3 regions of the Kitasatospora sp. NPDC056446 genome follow, and region 3 is predicted to be linked to each of the others. Evidence: predicted binding sites of a transcription regulator. Region 3 holds the regulator's gene; each other region holds the start of a gene.
What was found. The regulator HrcA, encoded in region 3, represses chaperone genes, less so after heat shock. The targets are predictions, from matches to a motif close to TTNGCACTCNGNNNNNCNGAGTGCNAA.
Positions count from the first base shown of each region.

Region 1: ACFQ6N_RS21755 (FmdB family zinc ribbon protein) is a predicted target of HrcA. The motif match lies at 3,024-3,050, and genes of this name have one in related genera.
Region 2: groES (co-chaperone GroES) is a predicted target of HrcA. The motif match lies at 3,636-3,662, and genes of this name have one in related genera.

Region 1 is NZ_JBHTRF010000034.1:9,989-17,270, reverse strand. Features, by position in the region: gene ACFQ6N_RS21765 (potassium/proton antiporter) at 1-1,185, shown strand, start outside; gene ACFQ6N_RS21760 (MFS transporter) at 1,528-2,934, shown strand; gene ACFQ6N_RS21755 (FmdB family zinc ribbon protein) at 3,062-3,367, shown strand; gene ACFQ6N_RS21750 (hypothetical protein) at 3,748-4,020, shown strand; gene mscL (large conductance mechanosensitive channel protein MscL) at 4,051-4,470, shown strand; gene ACFQ6N_RS21740 (hypothetical protein) at 4,565-4,792, opposite strand; gene ACFQ6N_RS21735 (sigma-70 family RNA polymerase sigma factor) at 4,964-5,935, opposite strand; gene ACFQ6N_RS21730 (phosphatase PAP2 family protein) at 6,359-7,282, shown strand, end outside.
Region 2 is NZ_JBHTRF010000019.1:51,547-58,828, forward strand. Features, by position in the region: gene ACFQ6N_RS14500 (WhiB family transcriptional regulator) at 1-48, shown strand, start outside; gene ACFQ6N_RS14505 (LysR family transcriptional regulator) at 147-1,142, opposite strand; gene groL (chaperonin GroEL) at 1,447-3,072, opposite strand; gene groES (co-chaperone GroES) at 3,188-3,493, opposite strand; gene ACFQ6N_RS14520 (hypothetical protein) at 3,840-4,175, shown strand; gene ACFQ6N_RS14525 (methyltransferase domain-containing protein) at 4,225-5,400, shown strand; gene ACFQ6N_RS14530 (polysaccharide deacetylase family protein) at 5,404-6,324, opposite strand; gene ACFQ6N_RS14535 (hypothetical protein) at 6,469-6,729, opposite strand; gene tsaD (tRNA (adenosine(37)-N6)-threonylcarbamoyltransferase complex transferase subunit TsaD) at 6,726-7,282, opposite strand, start outside.
Region 3 is NZ_JBHTRF010000083.1:22,886-30,167, reverse strand. Features, by position in the region: gene ACFQ6N_RS33945 (RDD family protein) at 1-5, opposite strand, end outside; gene ACFQ6N_RS33940 (S41 family peptidase) at 129-3,413, opposite strand; gene ACFQ6N_RS33935 (16S rRNA (uracil(1498)-N(3))-methyltransferase) at 3,586-4,335, opposite strand; gene dnaJ (molecular chaperone DnaJ) at 4,421-5,560, opposite strand; gene hrcA (heat-inducible transcriptional repressor HrcA) at 5,636-6,670, opposite strand; gene htpX (zinc metalloprotease HtpX) at 6,961-7,282, shown strand, end outside.

The sequences.
Region 1 (7,282 bases), on a different contig from region 3:
GTCAGCGTCTTCGCCACGGCGGCCGGCGCGCACTGGCTGGTCGGCCTGGACTGGCGGACCTCCCTGCTGCTCGGCGCGATAGTCTCCTCGACCGACGCGGCGGCCGTCTTCTCGGTCCTGCGGATGGTCCCGCTGCCGCACCGGCTCACCGGCCTGCTGGAGGCCGAGTCCGGCTTCAACGACGCGCCCGTGGTCATCCTGGTCGTCGCCTTCGCCACCACCGGGGAGCTGGACTCCTGGTACGTCATGATCGGCACGATCGTCGCCGAACTGGCGATCGGTGCCGCGATCGGCTTCGCCGTCGGCAAGCTCGGCGCCTTCGGGATCAAGCACGTCGCCCTGCCGTCCTCGGGCCTCTACCCGATCGCCGTGATGGCGCTCACCGTGCTCGCCTACGCGGGCGGCGCGCTGCTGCACGGCTCCGGCTTCCTCGCTGTCTACATCTGCGCGGTAATCCTCGGGAACTCCAAGCTGCCGCACGGGCCCGCCGTCCGCGGCTTCGCCGACGGGCTGGCGTGGATCGGCCAGATCGGCATGTTCGTCCTGCTCGGACTGCTCTGCACGCCCGCGACCATGGGCTCCGCCGTGGTGCCCGCGCTGGTGATCGGCGCCGTGCTGGTCTTCCTGGCCCGGCCGCTGTCGGTGATCGTCTCGCTGACCCCGTTCAAGGTGCCGGCCCGCGAGCAGGCCCTGCTGAGCTGGGCCGGACTGCGCGGGGCGGTGCCCATCGTGCTGGCCACCATCCCGGTGGTGTCGGGCGCGCACAAGGCCGAGGACGTGTTCAACATCGTCTTCATCCTGGTCGTCGTCTTCACCCTGCTCCAGGGGCCGACCCTGCCGTGGGTCGCCAAGCGGCTGCGGATCGGCGACGGCGCGATGGGCCAGGACCTCGGCATCGAGTCCGCCCCGCTGGAGAAGCTGCACGGGCACCTGCTCTCGGTCGCACTCTCCCCCACCTCCCGGATGTCCGGCGTGGAGGTCAGCGAACTGCGGCTGCCCAAGGGGGCGGCGGTCACCCTGGTCGTGCGCGAGGGCAGCTCCTTCGTACCGGACAAGGCGACGGTGCTGCGCGGCGGCGACGAGCTGCTGGTGGTCACCACGGACGAGGTCAGCGAGGCCGCGGAGCGACGGCTGCGGGCCGTCGACCGGAACGGCAAGCTCGCGGGGTGGCTGAACGGGCGGTGAGCCCGGGGGGCGGCGCTCCCGGGGTGCTCCCGGGGTGATCCGGGGGCGCTCCCAGGGTGATCCCCGGGTGCTCCCGGGGCGCCCGGGAGGGGTGGGCTGGCGGTATCTACGCGCGTAACTGTATGCTGGTACGACCACGCCGTATAACTACCGTTAGACCACCACCAGCATCTGCCTGACGCAGAGTTGGCGCGACCGCTCGGCGGCCGCGGTTCGGCCCCCGGCAATCCCACCGGGCCGGGACCCGGTATCTACCCCGGTCGACGCGCGAGAGGACGACTCTCGGCGCCGTCGGGGCCACACCATGCCCTGCCGCGCTACCAGGCAGCAGGAAGGACGACCGTGACGGCCCGCCGAACGGTCGACAGCGCCACGGACACCACCGCGGCCACCAGCGCAGCCCAGGCCCCCGCCCGCGTCGGGTACGGCGAACTGCTGCGCACCCCCGGAGCCTGGACCTTCCTGGCCCCCGCCCTCGTCGCGCGACTGCCCTACGCGATGCTCAGCATGGGCATCCTGCTGCTCGTCACCCAGACCCACGGCTCGTACGGCACCGCCGGTACGGTCACCGCCGTCGCCGCCGTCGCCCAAGCCCTGATCGGTCCGCAGACCGGGCGGCTGGCCGACCGGTACGGGCAGGCCTCCGTACTCGTCCCCACCGTCCTGGTCCACGCGGCCTCCGTCGCCGCACTGATCACGCTGGCCCTCGGGCACGCGCCGGCCTGGAGCCTGTTCCTGGCCGCCGTCCCGGCCGGGGCGAGCGTGCCGCAGGTCGGCGCGATGGTCCGGGCCCGCTGGGTCGCCCGGTTCACCGCCGACGGCCCGTCCGAGGCCTCGGCCGCCCGGGTGAGCACCGCGTTCGCCTTCGAGTCCGTGACGGACGAGTTCACCTTCGTGATCGGCCCGATCCTGGCCTCCGGCATCGCCGCACTCGCCAACCCGGCGACCGCGCTGGTCGCCGAGGCCGCGCTGACCCTCGTCGGCGGCCTGGCCTTCGCCGCGCAGCGGCGCACCGCCCCCGCCCGGATCGTGCCGCAGCCCGGCACGAAGCGCGCCTCGGCCCTCGCCTCCCCCGGCGTCCGGCTGCTGGCCGGGACCTTCCTCGGGGTCGGCGCCGTGTTCGGCGGCATGCAGGTCTCGGTGAACGCCTTCGCCGACTCGGTCGGGCAGCACTCCGCCGGCGGCACCGTCTACGGGATCTTCGCGGGCGGCTCCATGCTGGCCGGCGTGCTGTACGGCGTGATCGCCTGGCGGCGGCCCGTCCAGCAGCGGATGCTGTTCAGCTACGGGCTGCTGGTGCTGGGCTGCTCCACGCTGTGGGCGATGCCGAACCTGGTCGCGCTCACCCTCGCCGGACTGGTCTGCGGCCTGGCCATCGCACCGACCCTGATCAGCGGCTACACCCTGGTCGAGACGCTGGTCGCGGACGGCGCCAAGACGGAGGCCTTCACCTGGCTGACCGGGGCCATCGGGCTGGGGCTCGCGGTCGGCTCGATGGCGGCCGGGAAGCTGATCGACGGGCACGGACCGTCGACCGGGTTCCTGGTGCCGGTGGTCGGCGCCGGGCTGGGGCTGCTCACGCTGCTCTCGCTGCGGCACCTGCTGGTGGCGCCGGCTTCCGGTTCGGCTTCGGGTTCGGCTTCCGGCTCTGGTTCGGGTTCGGGTTCCGGCCAGGACTCGGGGCGTGTCGTCGCGGGCTCGGCGGAGCGCGGGGGCAGCGCACAGCTGGTGGGCGCGGCCAAGGGCTGAGCGGGCGACGGTCCGATGGCCGGGTCCGGTCGCATCTCACACCGGAGTCGCTGGACTGATCCAGCGGAATACCGCATCATTGACCATCGTTAGCACTCATCAGGCGAGAGTGCCAGGAGGAAGACAAGTGCCCACGTACCAGTACCAGTGCACCGAGTGCGGCAACGGCCTGGAGGCGGTGCAGAAGTTCACCGACGAGGCGCTGACCACGTGCCCCGACTGCCAGGGACGGCTCCGCAAGGTCTTCTCGGCCGTGGGTGTCGTGTTCAAGGGTTCCGGTTTCTACCGGACCGACAGCCGCTCCTCCTCCAGCAGCTCGGTGGGCTCGGGGTCGTCGTCGACCTCCTCGACGCCGTCCACGCCGTCCGCCGCTCCGTCCGCTTCGGGCAGCGGCTCCTCGACGCCGTCCAGCCCGGCTCCGGCCGCGAGCTGACCCGGGCGCGAACCGGCCCGGCACCAGTCGGCCCGGGCGCCCAGCAGTCTTCGGAAAGGCCCGTCGGCCCCGCTCGATGCGGGGGCGGCGGGCCTTTCCGCATACCCCCGGCCGGCTTTCGCCGTACGGCCGCCCGCCATGCGGCACCGTCACCGCCGTCACCGCCGTCGTCGTCACCCGTCACTGCCGCCGTCACCACTGTCGCCGTCACCTTGGGCAGGGCGGATTGACTCGTACGGGTGTACGAAGTTATCCACAGGGGCGGGGTTGTCCACAGGCTGGGGGAACCGGCTTTCCGGAGCCGTGCGAAGCGCGCATCGTGTGGGTCGTCAGCCGGTCCGGCGAGAGGGCCGGCCGCTCGATCCTTCGGAGGTGCGTCGATGACGACCGTGAGCTTCTCCGTCCCGCTGCCCGCGCCCACCGTGCCGCCCCGGCAGGAGGTGCCGAGCTTCCCGCCGATCCGGCGCGGCTGCGGCGGGTGGCACCGCTGGCGCAGCGCCGTGCGGCGGCGGGCCGGGGTGCCCGCACTGGTGCTGCTCGCGGTGGCGGCCGCGCTCGCGTCCGGGCCCGCACGGGCCGGGCTCCCGCCGCCCGACGGGGGCGCCTTGGGCCGGACGGGTTGTCAATCCGGGCCTGCGGAAGATCACCCGTAACCGGCGCACGACTTCGTCGTTCGAGGCGGCATGAAGGGCTTCAAGGAATTCCTGCTGCGCGGAAATGTCGTCGAACTCGCCGTCGCCGTGGTCATCGGTGCGGCTTTCACCAGCATCGTCAACGCCTTCGTCAAGGGCGTGATCAATCCGATCGTCGGCGTATTCGGGACGAAGGACCTGGCGTCCTACAGTTCCTGCCTCAAGGGGCCCTGCGAGATGAGCCCGACCGGTGAGGTCACGTCCGGAATCCTCATCCTGTGGGGGTCGGTGCTCAGTGCCGCCCTCCAGTTCCTGATCACCGCGGCCGTCGTCTACTTCGTCCTGATCATCCCGATGAACAGGATGGCGGCCCGCCGCAAGTCCCCCGCCGAGGTGGCGGCGGAGGCCGAAGCCAAGGAGGTCCAACTGCTGACCGAGATCCGCGACGCGCTGGTCACGCCGCAGCGCTGACGCACCGGACGGTTCCCGCGTCCCCGTACGTCTTCGCTCGTCCTAGCCCGCCTTCGTCCGTCCTCGTCTGTCCTCGTCCGCCCTCGTCCGTCCCTCAGCCGCCGTGGTGCGGCGGGCGCTGGCTCAGGTACCAGTCCAGCCCCCGCCCACCGCTCTCCCCCGCGCCGGAGCGCTCGTTCCAGCCGGCGTCGGTGTCGTCCCGGGACTGCTGGTCCAGCGGGTCCCGGAAGACCAGCCGGGCCTTGGCCACGGGCTTCTCCTGCGGCTCCTGCTCCCCGGCGTGCCCCGCGGTCTCGGCCGGTCCCTGTCCCTGCTCGCTCACCCTGTCCACTCCGTCCGTCCGTCTCGTCCTGCTCACCGCGTCCTGTCCCTCCAGCCTAAGAGCCCCGGGGCACGCCTCGGGCCCTGGTGCGGAGCGCTCCGCACCAGGGCCCGGGTGGGGCCAGGCAGACCCGCCGGGCGGCCGACACGCCGCCGTCGGGGGTCGGGCCGGTCAGGCGGCCTCGAAGCCCGCGTGGTCGGCGATCTTCTTCAGCTCGGCCAGCGCGTGCTTCTCGATCTGGCGGATCCGCTCACGGGTGAGGCCGTGCTGCTTGCCCACCTCGGTGAGGGTGCGCTCGCGGCCGTCCTCCATCCCGTAGCGGGACCGGATGATCGAGGCCGTGCGGTCGTCCAACCGCCCGATCAGGCCGTCCAGCTCCTCGCGGCGGAGCATGACCATCACGGCGTCCTCGGGGGACGTCGCCCCGGTGTCCTCCACCAGGTCGCCGAACTGGGTCTCGCCCTCGTCGTCGACCGACATGTTGAGGCTGACCGGGTCCCGTGCCCAGTCCAGCACGTCCTTGATCCGGGCCTCGGTGGTGTCCAACTCGGCCGCGATCTCGGCCGGCTCGGGCTCGCGGCCCAGCTCCTTGGACTTCTCGCGCTGCACCCGCCGGATCCGCCCCAGCTCCTCCACCAGGTGCACGGGCAGCCGGATGGTGCGGGACTGGTCGGCGATGGACCGGGTGATCGCCTGTCGGATCCACCACGTCGCGTAGGTGGAGAACTTGAAGCCCTTGGCGTAGTCGAACTTCTCGACGGCGCGGACCAGGCCCGCGTTGCCCTCCTGGATGAGGTCCAGCAGCGGGAGCCCGCTGCGCGGGTACCGGCGGGCGACCGCCACGACCAGCCGGAGGTTGGACCGGATGAAGACGTCCTTGGCGCGCTCGGCGTCGGCGGCTATCGCCTCCAGTTCCTCGCGCGTGACACCGTCGGGGAGTTCGCCCTCCTCCAGCAGGTGCTGGGCGTACACACCGGCCTCGATCCGCAGCGAGAGCTCGACCTCTTCGGCGGCATCGAGCAGGGGTGTCCTGGCGATCTCGTCGAGGTACATGCCGACCAGGTCACGGTCGGCCTCGAAGTTGGTCGGGCGGGCCGCGCGAGTCCGGTCGGCCCTGTCGCGAACGACGGCACGGGTGGCCATGCTTGCTCCCTTTGCTGGTGTTGCCGAGGTCTGCCTGCCTGCCCCGAGGCAAGAAGTGCGGGCCCCTGGGGGCTCACACGTAACGATCCAACGAACAGAATCCGGACAACATTCCCAAGTCACTCCGATTCTTCCCCGTGATGCAGTATCCTGCCGGTTTTCACCCCGACTTTGGACGCTCGGTGACCACTCGGGCACGTCCGGTGTCCCGTCGCGACCGTTCCGGGGCTGGTTTTCTTCACTTGCCCCTCACGCGGCCGTCGCCTACTCGTTGAACCCGCGAACGACCGTGCGCGTTCCCGTGCGCCCCCCGGTTTCCGCCCGCGCCCGCGCCCCGGCGCACGCAGGACCTCCTCACAAACGATGCCGAATCGCTATCGCTCCGGCTCCTGATCCGCGCAACGCACTGGGAAGGTGTCAGCCATGCACCTGACCAACAGCACGACCTCTGTCACTGCGCGTCACCACAGCCTCCTCCGGGACGCCGCGGTCGCGCTGGGCTGTGCCGCGCTGTTCGGGCTCCTCGCCACCCTGGTCACGGGCCACTGGCGCCCGCTGGCCCGCTTCGACCAGGAGTGGATCGGCGAACTGCACACCTACGCCCGGGGGCACCGGATCTGGACCGCCTCGGTGCAGACGCTCTCCGACATCGGCGGCACCGTCACGATGCGCACGCTCCTCGGCATCGCGGCCTGCTGGCTCTGGCTGATCGGCGCCCGGGTCCTGGCCGGCTGGGCGGCCGCCCAGGCCCTGGTCGGCTGGGGAGCCCAGTGGGCGCTGAAACTGGCCTTCGACCGTCGGCGGCCCGGCTTCTCCGACCCGGTCTCGCACGCCGGCGGCCCCGCGTTCCCGTCCGGCCACGCCATGGCCTCGGCGATCACCTGCGCCGTCCTGGTCGGCCTGCTCTGGTACCGGGTCCGCCGCCGCGGCCGGACCGCCGCCTGCGCGGTGGCGGCGGCGACGGTCCTGACCATCGGCTGGACCAGGGTCGCGCTCGGTGTGCACTGGCCCAGCGATGTCCTGGCCGGCTGGCTGGCCGCCGGGGTCGTGCTGGGGACCGTGACCACCGCGATAGAGCTGTGGCGCCCCGGCGCCCTGGCCCGGGACGTACGGCGGGTCAACTGGCGTACCAGGCCCCGGGTCCAGCGGGTCATCGTGCCCTCCGTCCGGCCGCCCCGCGACGTCGGCCCGCCGGACGGGGAGGCGGTCGGCGACGGCCCGGTCGGCGAGGCACCGGGCGGTGACGGCCGGGTCGGCGAGGGGCCGGGCGGGGCGTTCCTGGACGGCCGCACCCCCGGCCGGGCTCCCCGCCGCACCTCCGGCCGCACCGCCGACAGACCGGACGAG
Region 2 (7,282 bases), on a different contig from region 3:
CGGCTGGTGGAGGTCCCGCTGACCCCGCCGGCGATCGCGCGGCACTAGACCCGCCTCCCCGGTGCGCCGTGAAGAAACGTTTCTTCGCGGCGCCTCAAGCCGGTCACCGACGGTGCGGGTCCCCCGTCACCCGCCGCCACCCGCCGTCAGCGGGCGGCCGCCCCCGCCAGCCGCTCCAGCATCAGCGCCACGGCCGGGACCTCGGCCAGGTCGGGCAGCGTCAGCGCCACCACCTGGCGCACCGCCGGCACCCCCGCGGCCGTCCGCACCGGCACCGTCGACACGCCGTCAGGGCGCACCGACTGCAACGCCAGCCGGGGCAACACCGCCACCCCCAGCCCGGCCGCCACCAGGCCGACCACCGCCGGGTAGTCGTCCGTCGCGAAGTCGATCCGGGGCTCGAAGCCCGCCCCGGCGCACAGCTCCACCAGGTGCCCCCGGCACTGCGGGCAGCCGGCGATCCACTGCTCCCCCGCCAGCTCGGACAGCCCCACCGGTCCACTCCGCCCGGCCAGCGGGTGGGCGGCGGGCAGCAGGCCCACCAGCGGGTCGTCCAGCAGCGGGGTGGCCACCAGGTCGGACCAGTCCGTCCCGGCCGTCAGCTGCTGCGCCTCCAGATTGGCCTCGGCGCGCGCCTCGCGCGGCGTACCGTGCGCGGGCGCCGGCAGCGCGGCGCCGCCGTCGGACTGCGGGTAGCGGAAGGCCAGCGCGATCTCGCACTCGCCGCCGCGCAGCATCGCCAGCGACTCCGGCGGCTCCGCCTCGACCAGCGACACGCGCACCCCCGGATGGCTGTCCCGCAGCCGGGCGACCGCGGGCGGCACCAGGGTGGAACTCGCGGTCGGGAAGGAGACCAGCCGCACCCGGCCGGCCCGCAGCCCGGCGATCGCGGCCACCTCCTCCTCGGCGGCGGAGAGCCCGGCCAGGATCCCGGTGGCATGCTTGAGCAGCACCCGCCCGGCCTCGCTGAGCTGCATCCCGCGGCCCGAGCGGACCACCAGCGGGGTGTCGACGGACTTCTCCAGGGCCTTCATCTGCTGGCTGATGGCGGGCTGTGTACAGCCCAGCTCGCGAGCGGCGGCGGAGAAGGAGCCGGTGCGTGCGACGGCACGCAGAACGCGCAGGTGGCGGGCCTCGATCATGCCTTAGTTATAAGGCAATCTTTGCGTTCTGCAAAATTCTACTGATAGTTGAAGCCTCAAGGGCGGCAGAAGGCTGACGGGCGCCCCCCGCCCCGAGCCGAAGGGGCGCGCCGGTGCCGAAAGGGAGAAGCGAGGGAGCGAGATGGGGGTCCCCCCGGCCGAAGGCTGGGGGAGAGCGAGGGAGCGCCGACCGTCGGCACCGGGCCCAAAGCGCCCCGGAGGCGAGCGTGCGAGTAACAGCCGGAGGCCCGGCCCGCCACCCCTCGCGGGGCGCGGACCGGGCCTCCGGTCAGTCGTTCGGGCCTCAGTGCGAGTGGCCGTGACCGTGGCCGTGACCGGCGTCGGCCTCCTCTTCCTTCTTCTCCACCACGAGGGTCTCGGTGGTGAGGAGCAGGGAGGCGATCGAGGCGGCGTTCTCCAGGGCGGAGCGGGTGACCTTGACCGGGTCGATGACGCCGGCCTTCAGCAGGTCGCCGTACTCGCCGGTGGCGGCGTTGTAGCCGAAGCCCGCCTCCAGCTCGGCGACCTTGTGGGTGATGACGTAGCCCTCGAGGCCGGCGTTCTGGGCGATCCAGCGCAGCGGCTCGGCGAGCGCCTTGCGGACGACCGCGACACCGGTCGCCTCGTCGCCCGACAGGCCCAGGCCGCCGTCCAGCACCTTCTGGGCGTGGACCAGGGAGGCGCCGCCGCCGGCGACGATGCCCTCCTCGACCGCGGCACGGGTCGCCGAGATGGCGTCCTCCAGGCGGTGCTTGCGCTCCTTCAGCTCCACCTCGGTGGCGGCGCCGACCTTGATGACGCAGACGCCGCCGGCCAGCTTGGCCAGGCGCTCCTGCAGCTTCTCGCGGTCCCAGTCGGAGTCGGTGGCGGCGATCTCGCCCTTGATCTGGGCGACGCGGCCGGCCACGGCCTCGGCGTCACCGGCACCGTCGACGACCGTGGTCTCGTCCTTGGTGATGGTCACGCGGCGGGCGGTGCCCAGCACGTCGACGCCGACCTGGTCGAGCTTGAGGCCGACCTCCTCGGAGATGACCGTGCCGCCGGTGAGGGTGGCCAGGTCGCCGAGGATCGCCTTGCGGCGGTCGCCGAAGCCCGGGGCCTTGACGGCGACGGCGTTGAAGGTGCCGCGGATCTTGTTCACGACCAGGGTCGACAGCGCCTCGCCGTCGACGTCCTCGGCGATGATCAGCAGCGGCTTGGAGGCACCGCCCTGGAGGATCTTCTCCAGCAGCGGCAGCAGCTCCTGGATGGAGGAGATCTTGCCCTGGTTGATCAGGATGTACGGGTCCTCCAGGACCGCCTCCTGCCGCTCCGCGTCGGTGACGAAGTACGGCGACAGGTAGCCCTTGTCGAACTGCATGCCCTCGGTGAAGTCCAGCTCCACGCCGAAGGTGTTCGACTCCTCGACGGTGATGACACCGTCCTTGCCGACCTTGTCGATCGCCTCGGCGATCAGCTCGCCGACCTGGGTGTCCTGCGCGGAGAGGGACGCGACGGCGGCGACGTCGTCCTTGCCCTCGATCTCGCGGGCGATGGACAGCAGGTGCTCGGAGACGGCGGCGACGGCCTTGTCGATGCCCTTCTTCAGGGCGGCCGGGCCGGCACCGGCGGCGACGTTGCGCAGACCCTCGTTGACCAGGGCCTGGGCCAGCACGGTGGCGGTGGTGGTGCCGTCACCCGCGACGTCGTTGGTCTTGGTGGCGACCTCCTTGACGAGCTGCGCGCCAAGGTTCTCGTACGGGTCGTCCAGCTCGACCTCACGGGCGATGGTGACACCGTCGTTGGTGATGGTCGGGGCGCCGAACTTCTTGTCGATGACGACGTTGCGGCCCTTGGGGCCGATGGTCACCTTGACGGTGTCGGCCAGCTTGTTGACACCGCGCTCCAGCGAGCGGCGGGCGTCCTCGTCGAACTGCAGGATCTTCGCCATGTTCCCTATTCCCTCGGGGCTGCGGCAGGCCCACCGGCCGCCGAACTACGTGAACCAACAACCACGCCCCGGGCCCCTGTCACTGGGACACGGATCCGGGGCGGGTCAGAACGACTTACTTCTCGATGATGGCGAGAACGTCGCGCGCCGAGAGGACGAGGTACTCCTCGCCCTGGTACTTCACCTCGGTGCCGCCGTACTTCGAGTACAGGACGATGTCACCGACGGCGACGTCGAGCGGCAGACGCTGGCCGTCCTCGAAGCGGCCCGGGCCGACAGCCAGGACGACGCCCTCCTGGGGCTTCTCCTTGGCGGTGTCCGGGATAACCAGGCCGGAGGCCGTGGTGGTCTCGGCGTCGAGCGGCTGGACCACAATGCGGTCCTCGAGCGGCTTGATGGCAACCTTGCTGCTGGTGGTCACGTCCGAGCTCCCCTTCGGAGATTACGGGGCCTTCTAACGGGTAGTTGGCGAACCTGCGGGCCTGCCGTCGCGGGGGTCAGACACACGTTTTCGCGTTAGCACTCCCACGGTGGGGAGTGCCAAGGACGACCATAGGCCCGTGTTAGCACTCAGTCAACCAGAGTGCCAACGGCGCGCCCCGGAAGCCCTCGCTCACGGTCGACTCCGCCGAACTCGTGTACGGGAAAGCCGGACTCCGCCAGACTCCTGCCATGACATCGCTCCCGGTGCGTCCCGGCCCGTCCCGGCCGAAGGACGCCGCCCCCGCCCTGCCGTCGCCGAGCCCGCTCCCCACCGGGGACGTCCGGTGACGGTGAACCGGCCCCAGGCCGCGCCCGAGCCCCGGCGGATCCACTGGGCGGCGGACCTGGTGCTCGCCGCGGTGATGCTCGCGGCCACCGCGGTGGTCGCGTTCCTCGGAACGATCGTGTTGAACGTGCTGAAGTTCCTCGCCCTGCACCACCCCCTGACGGTGCTCTTGGACGTCTTCGGCGTCGCGGTCATGCTCGTGCTGCTGACGCTGACCTTCCGGAGCACCCGGCGGGGCGGCTACCGGGTGACGCCGTACGCCACCGTGGCCGCGCTGCCGCTGGTGCTGCTCGTCGGCTGGACGGCCTCCGGCATCCCCGTCATCGGCCGGTGAACGCCGTCCGCGGCGGGTGGCCGCCCGGCCGACCGGCGAGAATGGCGCCGTGGAAACCGAGAACCTCCAGCCGCTGCTGACCCCCGAGGGCCAGGCCCTGCTCGCCGAACTGCGCGAGTTCACCCCCGAGGAGGAGCTGGCGCTGGCGACCCGGCTGCGCCGGGGGCACCCGGCGGAGCTGGTGTCGGCGGCCTTCGGGCAGGCGCGGCTGCGGCAGCGGGCGCGGGCGAAGTTCGGGGCGGACGCCGACCTGATGTACTTCACGCCCAACGGGGTCGAGCAGTCCACCCGGCGCAGCGTGGCCGAGTGGCGGGCCAGGCGGTTCGCCGGGCTGGGCGTACGGCGGCTCGCGGACCTGTGCTGCGGCATCGGCGGGGACGTGCTGGCGCTCGCCCGGGCCGGCATCGAGGTGCTGGCCGTCGACCGGGACCCGGAGGCCTGTGCCGCCACCGCCGCGAACGCCGCCGCGCTGGGCCTGTCCGAGCTGGTCGAGGTGCGCTGCGCGGACGTCGCCGAGGTGGACGTCACCGGTTACGACGCGGTGTTCACCGACCCGGCCCGCCGGACCTCGCGCGGCCGGGTGTTCGACCCCGAGGCGTACGCCCCGCCGCTCTCCTGGGCGATCGCGGCCGGCCGGCGGACCCCGATCGGGGCACTGAAGGTCGCGCCGGGCATCCCGCACGAGGCCGTCCCCGAGGACGCCGAGGCCGAGTGGGTCTCCGACCACGGCGACGTCAAGGAGGCGGTGCTCTGGTTCGGCACCGGGGCCGCCGCCCCGCACCGCGCCACCCTGCTGCCGCAGGGCGCCACCCTGACCGGCGGCGACCTGCCCGACCCGCCGGCCGGCCCGGTCGGTCGCTACCTGTACGAGCCGGACGGCGCGGTGATCCGGGCCCACCTGGTGGCCGAGGTGGCCGGGCAGGTCGGCGGCCGGCTGATCGACCCCAAGATCGCCTACGTGACCTCGGACGAGCTGGTGGCCACCCCGTACGCGCACGCCTTCGAGCTCACCGACGTGCTGCCCTTCCACATCAAGAAGCTGAAGGCGCTGCTGCGCGAGCGCGCGGTCGGCACGGTGGTGATCAAGAAGCGCGGGATGGCGATCACCCCGGAGGAACTGCGCCGCCAGCTCAAGCCCTCCGGGCCGAACTCCGTCACGGTGATCCTCAGCCGCACCGACAACGGCCCGCTGATGATGCTGGGGCAGCCGGTCCGGGCCTCCTGACGGTCAGGAGGCCGGTGCCTGGATGTAGTCCTCCAGCCGGGCCACCGAGAAGCCCTGCTCCTGGATCCGGGCCAGCAGGTCGCCGAACATCTGGGTCATCGTGGCGCCCTTGAGCTCCTTGGGGCCGCGGAAGTGGGCCAGGATGATGTCGCCGGGCTTCAGCTTCTTGTCCGCCGCCTGGTACTGCATGTCGTGGATCTGCATCGACTCGCGCCACAGCACGATCGCGCGCGGGCCGCACTCCTGCACCGAGGTGTTGAGCGTCGGGGTGTTGGCGCCGTCCCCGAACGGCGGCCGGAACAGCAGCGGCGCGGTGCCGTACTGCTGGGTGAGCGCGGACTGGTCGTCGCAGATCTCGGACTTCTGCTTCTCCGGCGGGATCTTGCTCATCACCGGGTGGTCCACGGTGTGGTTCTGGATGTGGTTGCCCAGCGCCTGGAGCGGCTTGAAGTAGCCGTAGTCGTTCTTGACGATGTCCCTGGTCAGGAACATCGAGATCGGCACCTTGAGGTCGGTCAGCATCTCGACGAACTTCGGGTCCTTCTCGGCGCCGTCGTCGATGGTGATGAAGACGACCTTGTCGCTCGTCTTCACGTCGCTGAACACCGGCACCGGGCCGGTCCGTTCGAGCTTGACCGGCTTGTCCGCGGGCGGTGCCGGGGCGGACGCCAGCGGGGTGAGCTTCCACTTCGCCCAGGCCGCCGCGTCCCCGCCCGCCGGGGCCGTGGCGCCGGGGGTGGCGGCCGTACCGGCCGGTGCGGCGCCGGTGGGCCGGGGCCCGGCCGGTGTCGTCGTCGTACCGGCGGCGGGCGCGGCGCCGCCGCCTCCGCCGTTGTCCCCGCACGCGGTGGCGAAGGCCAGCAGCGCCAGCGCCCCCGCCGCGTACGTCCTGGTCCTGGTCCTGCTCCGACCGTCCCTGCTCACCGCACCGCGCTCCCGGTTCCCGTCCAGCCTTCTCTCAGCTATGCACGGTAGCGGCCGGGGCCGCGGTTCCCTGCGGGGGCCGCCCGTCCGGCGCGGCCGGGTCCGTGCGGCCCGTCCGGCGGGGGCGGCCGGACGCCGCCGGGCCTACTCGACGTGCTCGCTGGTGAAGGACCAGCGGTGCACCGGGCGGCCGAGGAGTCCGGCCGGCGGGTCGGCGACCGGCACCGGCTCACCGCTCCACCAGGTGATCAGCAGGACCCGGTCCCCGGCGGCGCCGAACAGTTCGGCGCGCTCCAGCCCGGCGGTGCCGCGCAGCGCGGGCAGCGCCGTCCCCCGCACCCAGGCACCGAGTTCGGCGCCCCGGCCGTCCGCCGCCCGGGCCTCCCACATCGCGGCGACGGTCATGCGGCGCCGCCGCCGAGGGCCCGGTAGGCCTGGCCGTGGACGTCCCCGTGCCCGGTGTCCGCGGCGGGCACGTGCGCCTCGGTCACCGGCAGCGAGGAGTCGGCGGACAGGTCGAGCGCGGACGGCCTGCGGTCGCGCCAGACCATCTCGGCGCCCAGCGCCGCGACCATCGCGCCGTTGTCGGTGCACAGGCCCGGCCGGGGCACCCGCAGCCGGATGCCGGCCCGGTCGCAGCGCTGCTGGGCCATCTCGCGCAGCCGCGAGTTGGCCGCGACGCCGCCGCCGATCATCAGGTGGTCGACGCCGTTGTCCTTGCACGCCTTGACGGCCTTGCGGGTGAGCACGTCGGTGACGGCCTCCTGGAAGGACGCCGCCACGTCGGCGACCGGCACCTCCTCGCCGGCCCGGCGCTTGGCCTCCACCCAGCGGGCGACGGCGGTCTTCAGCCCGGAGAAGGAGAAGTCGTACGCGGGGTCGTTGCGGCCGCTCAGGCCGCGCGGGAAGGCGATCGCCTTCGGGTCGCCCTCGCGGGCCGTCCGGTCGACGATCGGGC
Region 3 (7,282 bases):
GCCATGGTGGTTCCCCCGTGAACTGTGGATCAAGAAACAGCCCCGCATCCTACCCACGCCCGGGAACGGGAGGTCGGCCCGTCCGACCTCCCGCTCCCGCCTCCCGCCTCCCGGCCGGGGCCTCCCGGCTACCGGCCGGGCAGCGGCGGCGCCGTGCGGGCCGGGGTCTCGGCCAGCGCGGCCAGCGCGATCCGGACGCCCTCGGCCAGCTGCGGGTCCTCGCCGGCCGCCCAGTGGTGCGGGGCGATCGGCACCTCGACGTCCGGGTCGACGCCGTGGTTCTCCAGGCCCCAGCCGTAGTTCTCCAGCCAGAACGCGTACTTGGGCTGGGTGACCAGGGTGCCGTCGACCAGCCGGTACTGGCTGTCGATGCCGATCACCCCGCCCCAGGTGCGGGTGCCGACCACCGGGCCGATCCCGAGCGCCTGGATGGCGGCGTTGACGATGTCGCCGTCCGAGCCGGAGTCCTGGTCGGCGAGCGCGACGACCGGCCCGCGCGGGGCGTCGCCGGGGTACGGCACCGGGCTGTCGGTGTCCCGGCTGAGGTTCCAGCCGATGATCCGGCGGGCGAGCTTCTCGATCACCAGCTGCGAGGTGTGGCCGCCCCGGTTCTCCCGGATGTCGACGACCACGCCCTCCTTGGCCATCTCCGAGCGCAGGTCGCGGTGGATCTGCGCCCAGCCGGTGGTCTGCATGTCGGGCACGTGCAGGTAGCCGAGCCGCCCGCCGGACAGTTCGCGCACCGCGGCCCGCCGCCCGGCCACCCAGTCGTGGTAGCGCAGCGCCTCCTCGTCGGCCAGCGGGACGACGACCGGGTGGCGCCGGTCGGTGCCGTCCTTGCCGGCCACGGTCAGCTCGACCGGCTGCCCGGCGGTGCCGGCCAGCAGCGGGGCCGGGCCGGTGACCGGGTCCACCGGGCGGCCGTTGACCGCCAGGACCGCGTCGCCCGGACGGATCGCGGCCCCGGGGGCGGCCAGCGGCGAGCGGGCCCTCGGGTCGGAGGACTCGCCGGGCAGGATCCGCGCGATCAGCCACTGCCCGTCCTCCTTCACCAGGTCGGCGCCGAGCAGGCCCTGGCGCCGGGCGGGCTCGGTGTGCGGGCCGTACGGGAGGACGTAGGCGTGCGAGGTGCCGAGTTCGCCGTGCACCTCCCAGAGCAGGTCGACCAGGTCGTCGTGCGAGCCGACCCGCTCCACCAGCGGCCGGTAGCGCTCCAGGACCCCGGCCCAGTCGACGCCGGACAGGTCGGGGCGCCAGAAGTTGTCCCGCATCAGCCGGCCGTTCTCGGCGTACATCTGGCGCCACTCGGCGGCCGGGTCGACGGTGACCCGCAACCGGGCGAGGTCCACCGCGGTCTCGTCGTCCTCGCCGCCCGCCTTGTGGTCGGCCGGGACGATCCGCAGCTCGCCCTCGTCCAGCACGGCGACCCGGCCGCCGTCCCCGCTGACCGCGAAGCCGTCGACGCCGTGCACCAGTTGCTCGACCCGGCGCTTCTTCAGGTCGAAGCGCTCCAGCACCGGCCGGGGCCGGTCGTCCTCCAACGAGGCCGCCTCGTCGCCGAGTTCGCCGAGCAGCGGGACCCTGGTCCACAGCACGCCGTCCTTGGCCGCCCGCAGGGTGCCGAACAGCCCGCCCTCGACCGGGAAGGGGACGATCCGGTCGGCGATGCCGTCCAGGTCCACCCTGGTCACCGGCGCGGCCTCGGCGCCGGCCTCCTCACCGTCGGCCTTCCTGGCCCGCGGCTCGTCCTCCTCCCCGCCCAGCGGGCGCCCGGCCCGCTGCGGTCCGAACGGCGACGGCGTGTCGGCGGCCAGCGTGATCAGGTACGGGCGGCAGCCGTTGGGGAACGACAGGTCGAAGACGTGCGAGTCGTAGACCGGGTCGAAGTTGCGCACCGACAGGAAGGCCAGGTAGCGGCCGTCCGCGGTGAAGGCCGGCGAGGTGTCGATGAAGCGCTGCTGGGTGGCCTCGCCGACGGTCCGGGTGGCCAGGTTGGCCAGCACGATCTGGCGCAGCGAGTACGGGCCCATCCCCGGCACCGGCCGCGACCAGGCCAGCCAGGCCGAGTCCGGGCTGAAGACCAGCCCGCCGACCTCGCCGTCGGTGCTGCGCGCCAGCTCGTGCACGGTGCCGTCGGCGAGCGCCACCAGCAGCACCCGGCCGTCGTGCACGCCGAGCGCGGCCTGCTTGCCGTCCGGGGAGACGGTCAGCGAGTTGACCCGGCCGAGCTGCCCGGCGGCCAGCCGGCGGCGTTCGGCGCCGTGCACGGCCGGGGCGAACTCCAGGGCGTCCTCGCCCTCGGCGTCGGACACCCAGAGCACTCCCTGGGCGCCGTCCTCGCCCGGCACCACCCGGGCCAGCCGTCCGCGCACGCCCGGCGTCTCGTCCAGCGCCCGGGCCGGGCCCTCGCGGTGGGTCAGCCAGTGCACGCCGCCGCGCACCACGACGGCGCTGGCCCGGCCGGTGCGGTCGGGGGCGACCGTGTCCAGGTAGTGCGCGGCGGCCACCGGGCGGGGGCGGCGGCCGCTGCGCGGGCCGGCCAGCCGGATGTCCAGGCGGCGCGGCTCGGCGCCGGCCAGGTCGTCCAGCAGCCAGACGTCCCCGGCCCGGTGGAACACCACCCGGGTGCCGTCGGTGGTGGCGTTGCGGGCGTAGAAGCCGTCCGCGCCGGTGGTGTGGCGGCGCAGGTCGGACCCGTCCGGGAGGCTGGACCACAGCTCGCCGACGCCCTCGTGGTCGGACAGGAAGGCGATCCGGCCGCCGGGCCCGCCCTCGGGGCCGGCCACCCACATCGGCGAGTACAGCTGCCCGTCCAGCTCCTGGTGGACGCGGGCGAACTCGTCCCGGCCGAGCCACAGCTTGCCCGCCCGGCCGCCCCGGTAGCGCTTCCACCAGGCCGGTTCGCGGATCGCCGCACTGGCCAGCAGCACCCTGCCCCCGCCGTCGGCCGGGAGGGCCCCCGGGCCGCCCGGCTCGAAGGCGATCCCGCCGACCGGCCCGTACGGCAGCCGCTCCGGCTCGCCGCCGTCCGGCGGCACGGCGTGCGCCCAGCTGCGCCGCGGGGTGGCCTGGCCGGCGGTGGTGGTGGCGATCGGGCGGCCGTCGGCCGTCCAGCCGAGCACCCGGGTCTGGGCGCTGCCCCAGTGGGTGAGCCGGCGGGACGGCCCGCCGTCCACCGGCACCACGTGCACCTCCGGCGCGCCGTCCCGGGTGGAGGTGAAGGCGATCTGCCGCCCGTCCGGGGAGAACCGGGCGTCCTGGACCGGCAGGTGGTCGGCCGTCAGCCGCCAGGCCCGGCCGCCCTCCAGCGGGGCGAGCCAGAGGTCGTTCTCGGCGACGAGGGCGACCAGGTCGCCGTGCAGGTGGGGGTGGCGCAGGTAGGCGCCCGAGGAGGTGCTCAGGGAGTCCGTCACGCGGCCAGGGTAGGCACGGACGCGGACGGGCCGCCGGGCTTTTCGGCAGAGTCGCGCCCCTCGGGCGAACCGGCTGGACCGGCCGGGCGGGCCGTAGTACGGGCCGTCGGCGCGGCCCTCGCCGGAACGCTCCGGCGAGGGCCGGCCAGGGCCGTCGCGGGCCGCCGCGGCCTCAGGACCAGCGGCCGGTGCGCCCCAGCAGCAGCGCGCCGGCGGCAACCCCGGCGGTGGAGGTGCGCAGCACCGAGGGGCCCAGCCGGTACGGTCCGGCCCCCGCCTCGGCGAAGGCGGCCAGCTCCTCCGGGGAGACCCCGCCCTCCGGGCCGACCACCAGCACGAGGTCCCCGGCCGTCGGCAGCGCGGCGTGCGCCAGCGGCTCGGCGCCCTCCTCGTGCAGCACGGCGGCGAACCCGGCCCCGGCCAGGACCGGCGCCAGCTGCCGGGTGGTCATCAGGTCGCGCACTTCGGGGAAGCGCAGCCGGCGCGACTGCTTGCCCGCCTCCCGGGCGGTGGCCCGCCACTTGGCGAGCGCCTTGGCGCCGCGCTCGCCCTTCCACTGGGTGATGCAGCGCGAGGCCGCCCACGGGATCACCACGTCGACGCCGACCTCGGTCATGGTCTCCACGGCCAGCTCGCCGCGGTCGCCCTTGGGCAGCGCCTGGACGACGACGATCCGCGGCGCGGGCTCCGGCTCCCGGCGCACGGCGGTGACCGCCACGTCCACCGCGTCCTTGCCGAGGACGGCGGCGACCGTCCCGTCGACGCCGAGGCCCAGGCCGTCGGCGAGGGTCACCGCCTCGCCGGCCTCCAGCCGCTTGACCGCGGCCGCGTGCCGACCCTCCGGGCCGTCCAGGCGCACCACGGTGCCGGGCACGGCGGCGGCGATCCGCTCGGTCTCGACGACGAAGACGGGCGCGGTCATGGGGTGGTCCTCCGGAGGGGGTCAGGCGGGAACGGGAACGCGAAGGGGGTGCCGGGCGGGATCCCCGGCACCCCCTCCCGGACGGCTACCGGCCGTTGAAGGCGTCCTTCAGGCGGGAGAAGAGCCCCTGCTGGCCCGGCGCGAACTGGCCGGACGGCCGCTCCTCGCCGCGCAGCACCGCGAGACGGCGCAGCAGGTCCTCCTGCTCGGGGTCGAGCTTGGTCGGCGTCTTCACCTCGACGTGCACTATCAGGTCGCCCCGGCCGCCGCCGCGCAGGTGGGTGATGCCCCGGCCGTGCAGCGGGATCGACTGGCCGGACTGGGTGCCGGGCCGGATGTCGATCTCCTCCATGCCGTCCAGGGTCTGCAGCGGCACCTGGGTGCCGAGCGAGGCCGCCGTCATCGGGATGGTGACGGTGCAGTGCAGGTCGTCCCCGCGCCGCTGGAAGATGGTGTGGCTGGTCTCGGCGATCTCGACGTACAGGTCGCCGGGCGGGCCGCCGCCGGGGCCGACCTCGCCCTCGCCGGCCAGCTGGATCCGGGTGCCGTTGTCGACACCGGCCGGGATCTTGACGGTCAGCGTGCGGCGGGCGCGGACCCGGCCGTCGCCGGCGCACTCCGGGCACGGGGTCGGCACGACGGTGCCGAAGCCCTGGCACTGCGGGCAGGGCCGGGAGGTCATGACCTGGCCCAGGAAGGACCGGGTGACCTGGGAGACCTCGCCCTTGCCGCGGCACATGTCGCAGGTCTGCGCGGAGGTGCCGGGGGCCGCGCCCTCGCCGCTGCACGTGGTGCAGGTGACGGCCGTGTCGACCTGGAGCTCCTTGGTGGTGCCGAAGGCGGCCTCCTCCAGGGTGATCTCCAGCCGGATCATGGCGTCCTGGCCCCGGCGGGTGCGCGAGCGCGGTCCGCGCTGGCCGGCCGCGGCGCCGAAGAAGGCGTCCATGATGTCGGAGAAGCCGAAGCCCGCCGCGCCCGCGCCGAAGCCGCCCGCTCCGCCGCCGCCCGGGGACAGCGGGTCGCCGCCGAGGTCGTAGACCTGGCGCTTCTGCGGATCGGAGAGCACCTCGTAGGCGGCGTTGATCTCCTTGAACCGCTCCTGCGTCTTCGGGTCCGGGTTGACGTCCGGGTGCAGTTCGCGTGCCAGGCGCCGGAACGCCTTCTTGATCTCGTCCTGCCCCGCATCCCGTCGGACGCCGAGTACCGCGTAGTAGTCCGTGGCCACCAAATGCTCCGCTTGTTCCGCCTGTAGTAGTGCTGCGACTGGTCACCGCCGTTGCCCGTGCAACAGCGGCGTTTGCTACGACTCGGCCAGGATCTGGCCCACGTACCGCGCCACCGCCCGCACCGCCCCCATTGTGCCCGGGTAGTCCATCCGGGTCGGACCGATCACGCCCAGTTTGGCCACGCTCTCGTCGCCCGAACCGTAACCGACGGACACGACCGAGGTGGAATTCAGCCCCTCGTAGGCGATCTCCCGCCCGATCCGGACCGTCATCGCGGCGTCCGTGGTCTCACCCAGGAGGCGGAGCAGGATGACCTGCTCCTCCAGGGCTTCGAGCACCGGCTGGATGGTGAGCGGGAAGTCGTGCCCGAAGCGGGTCAGGTTGGCCGTGCCGGCCAGCATGATCCGTTCCTCGTTCTGTTCCGCGAGCGTCTCGAACAGGGTCGCGAGGACCGTGGTCACGGTCGGCCGGTCGGCCTGCTCGAACGCCGCCGGGAGCTCTTCCAGCAGCCCGGGGACCTCGGGGAGGCGCCGGCCGGCCGCTCTCGCGTTGATCGCGGCCCGCAGGTCCGCCAGGACCGTCTCGCCGACCGGGCCCGGGCAGTCGACCATCCGCTGCTCGACCCGGCCGGTGTTGGTGATCAGGACCAGCATCACCTTGGCCGGGGCCAGCGCCACCAGCTCGATGTGCCGGACGGTGGAGCGCGTCAGCGAGGGGTACTGCACCACCGCGACCTGCCGGGTCAGCTGGGCGAGCAGCCGCACGGTGCGTGCCACCACGTCGTCCAGGTCGACCGCGCCGTCCAGGAAGTGCCGGATGGCCCGGCGCTCGGGCGCGGTCATCGGCTTGATCTCGGCGAGCTTGTCGACGAAGAGGCGGTACCCCTTGTCGGTGGGGATCCGGCCGGCACTGGTGTGCGGCTGGTGGATGTAGCCCTCCTCCTCCAGCGCCGCCATGTCGTTGCGGACGGTCGCCGGCGAGACCCCGAGGTTGTGCCGTTCCACCAGGGCCTTGGAGCCGACCGGCTCCTCGGTGCCCACGTAGTCCTGCACGATCGCGCGGAGCACGGCGAGCTTGCGTTCGTCCAGCTGGCGGACCTCTCCGGCCATGGGGCACGCACCTCCGTCTTCGCACGTTGTCCGTCTGTGTCCCTGTGTGCTGCTGCGGGCGCTCCGGGAGGCCCCGGCTTGGCACTCTGAACCTACGAGTGCCAGAACCGTACCTGCCAGTGTACGGCCCGGGTCCTACCGCAGGAACGGCCCGACCGGGGTGATCCTGCCCGCAGTTCCGGGTACGGCCCGCGAGGCGCCGGCCGTTCACCGGTTCCCGGCGCGCGGGTGGTGCCCCGGGGCCGTCCGGGTGGCAGCATCGGAAGCGACGGCGAATGGAGGAGCAAGCGATGTCGAGCTCGGGCCAGCACACCCGTTTCGCACCCGACCGCGGCCTGACCGGCCGCATGGTCGTGACGATGTTCGTGATCGGGCTGCTGTACGTCGGTTTCACCGGCCTGCTGATCGCGCTGCTGCGCGGCGCCTGGCCGCTGATCGTCCTGATCTCCGGCGGGCTGTTCGTGGCCCAGTTCTGGTTCAGCGACAAGATCACCGAGCGGGCGATGGGCGCCCGCACGGTGTCCCCGGAGGAGTACCCCCAACTGCACGGCACGATCGACCGGCTCTGCGCGCTGGCCGACATGCCCAAGCCCCGCGTGGCGGTCGCCGACA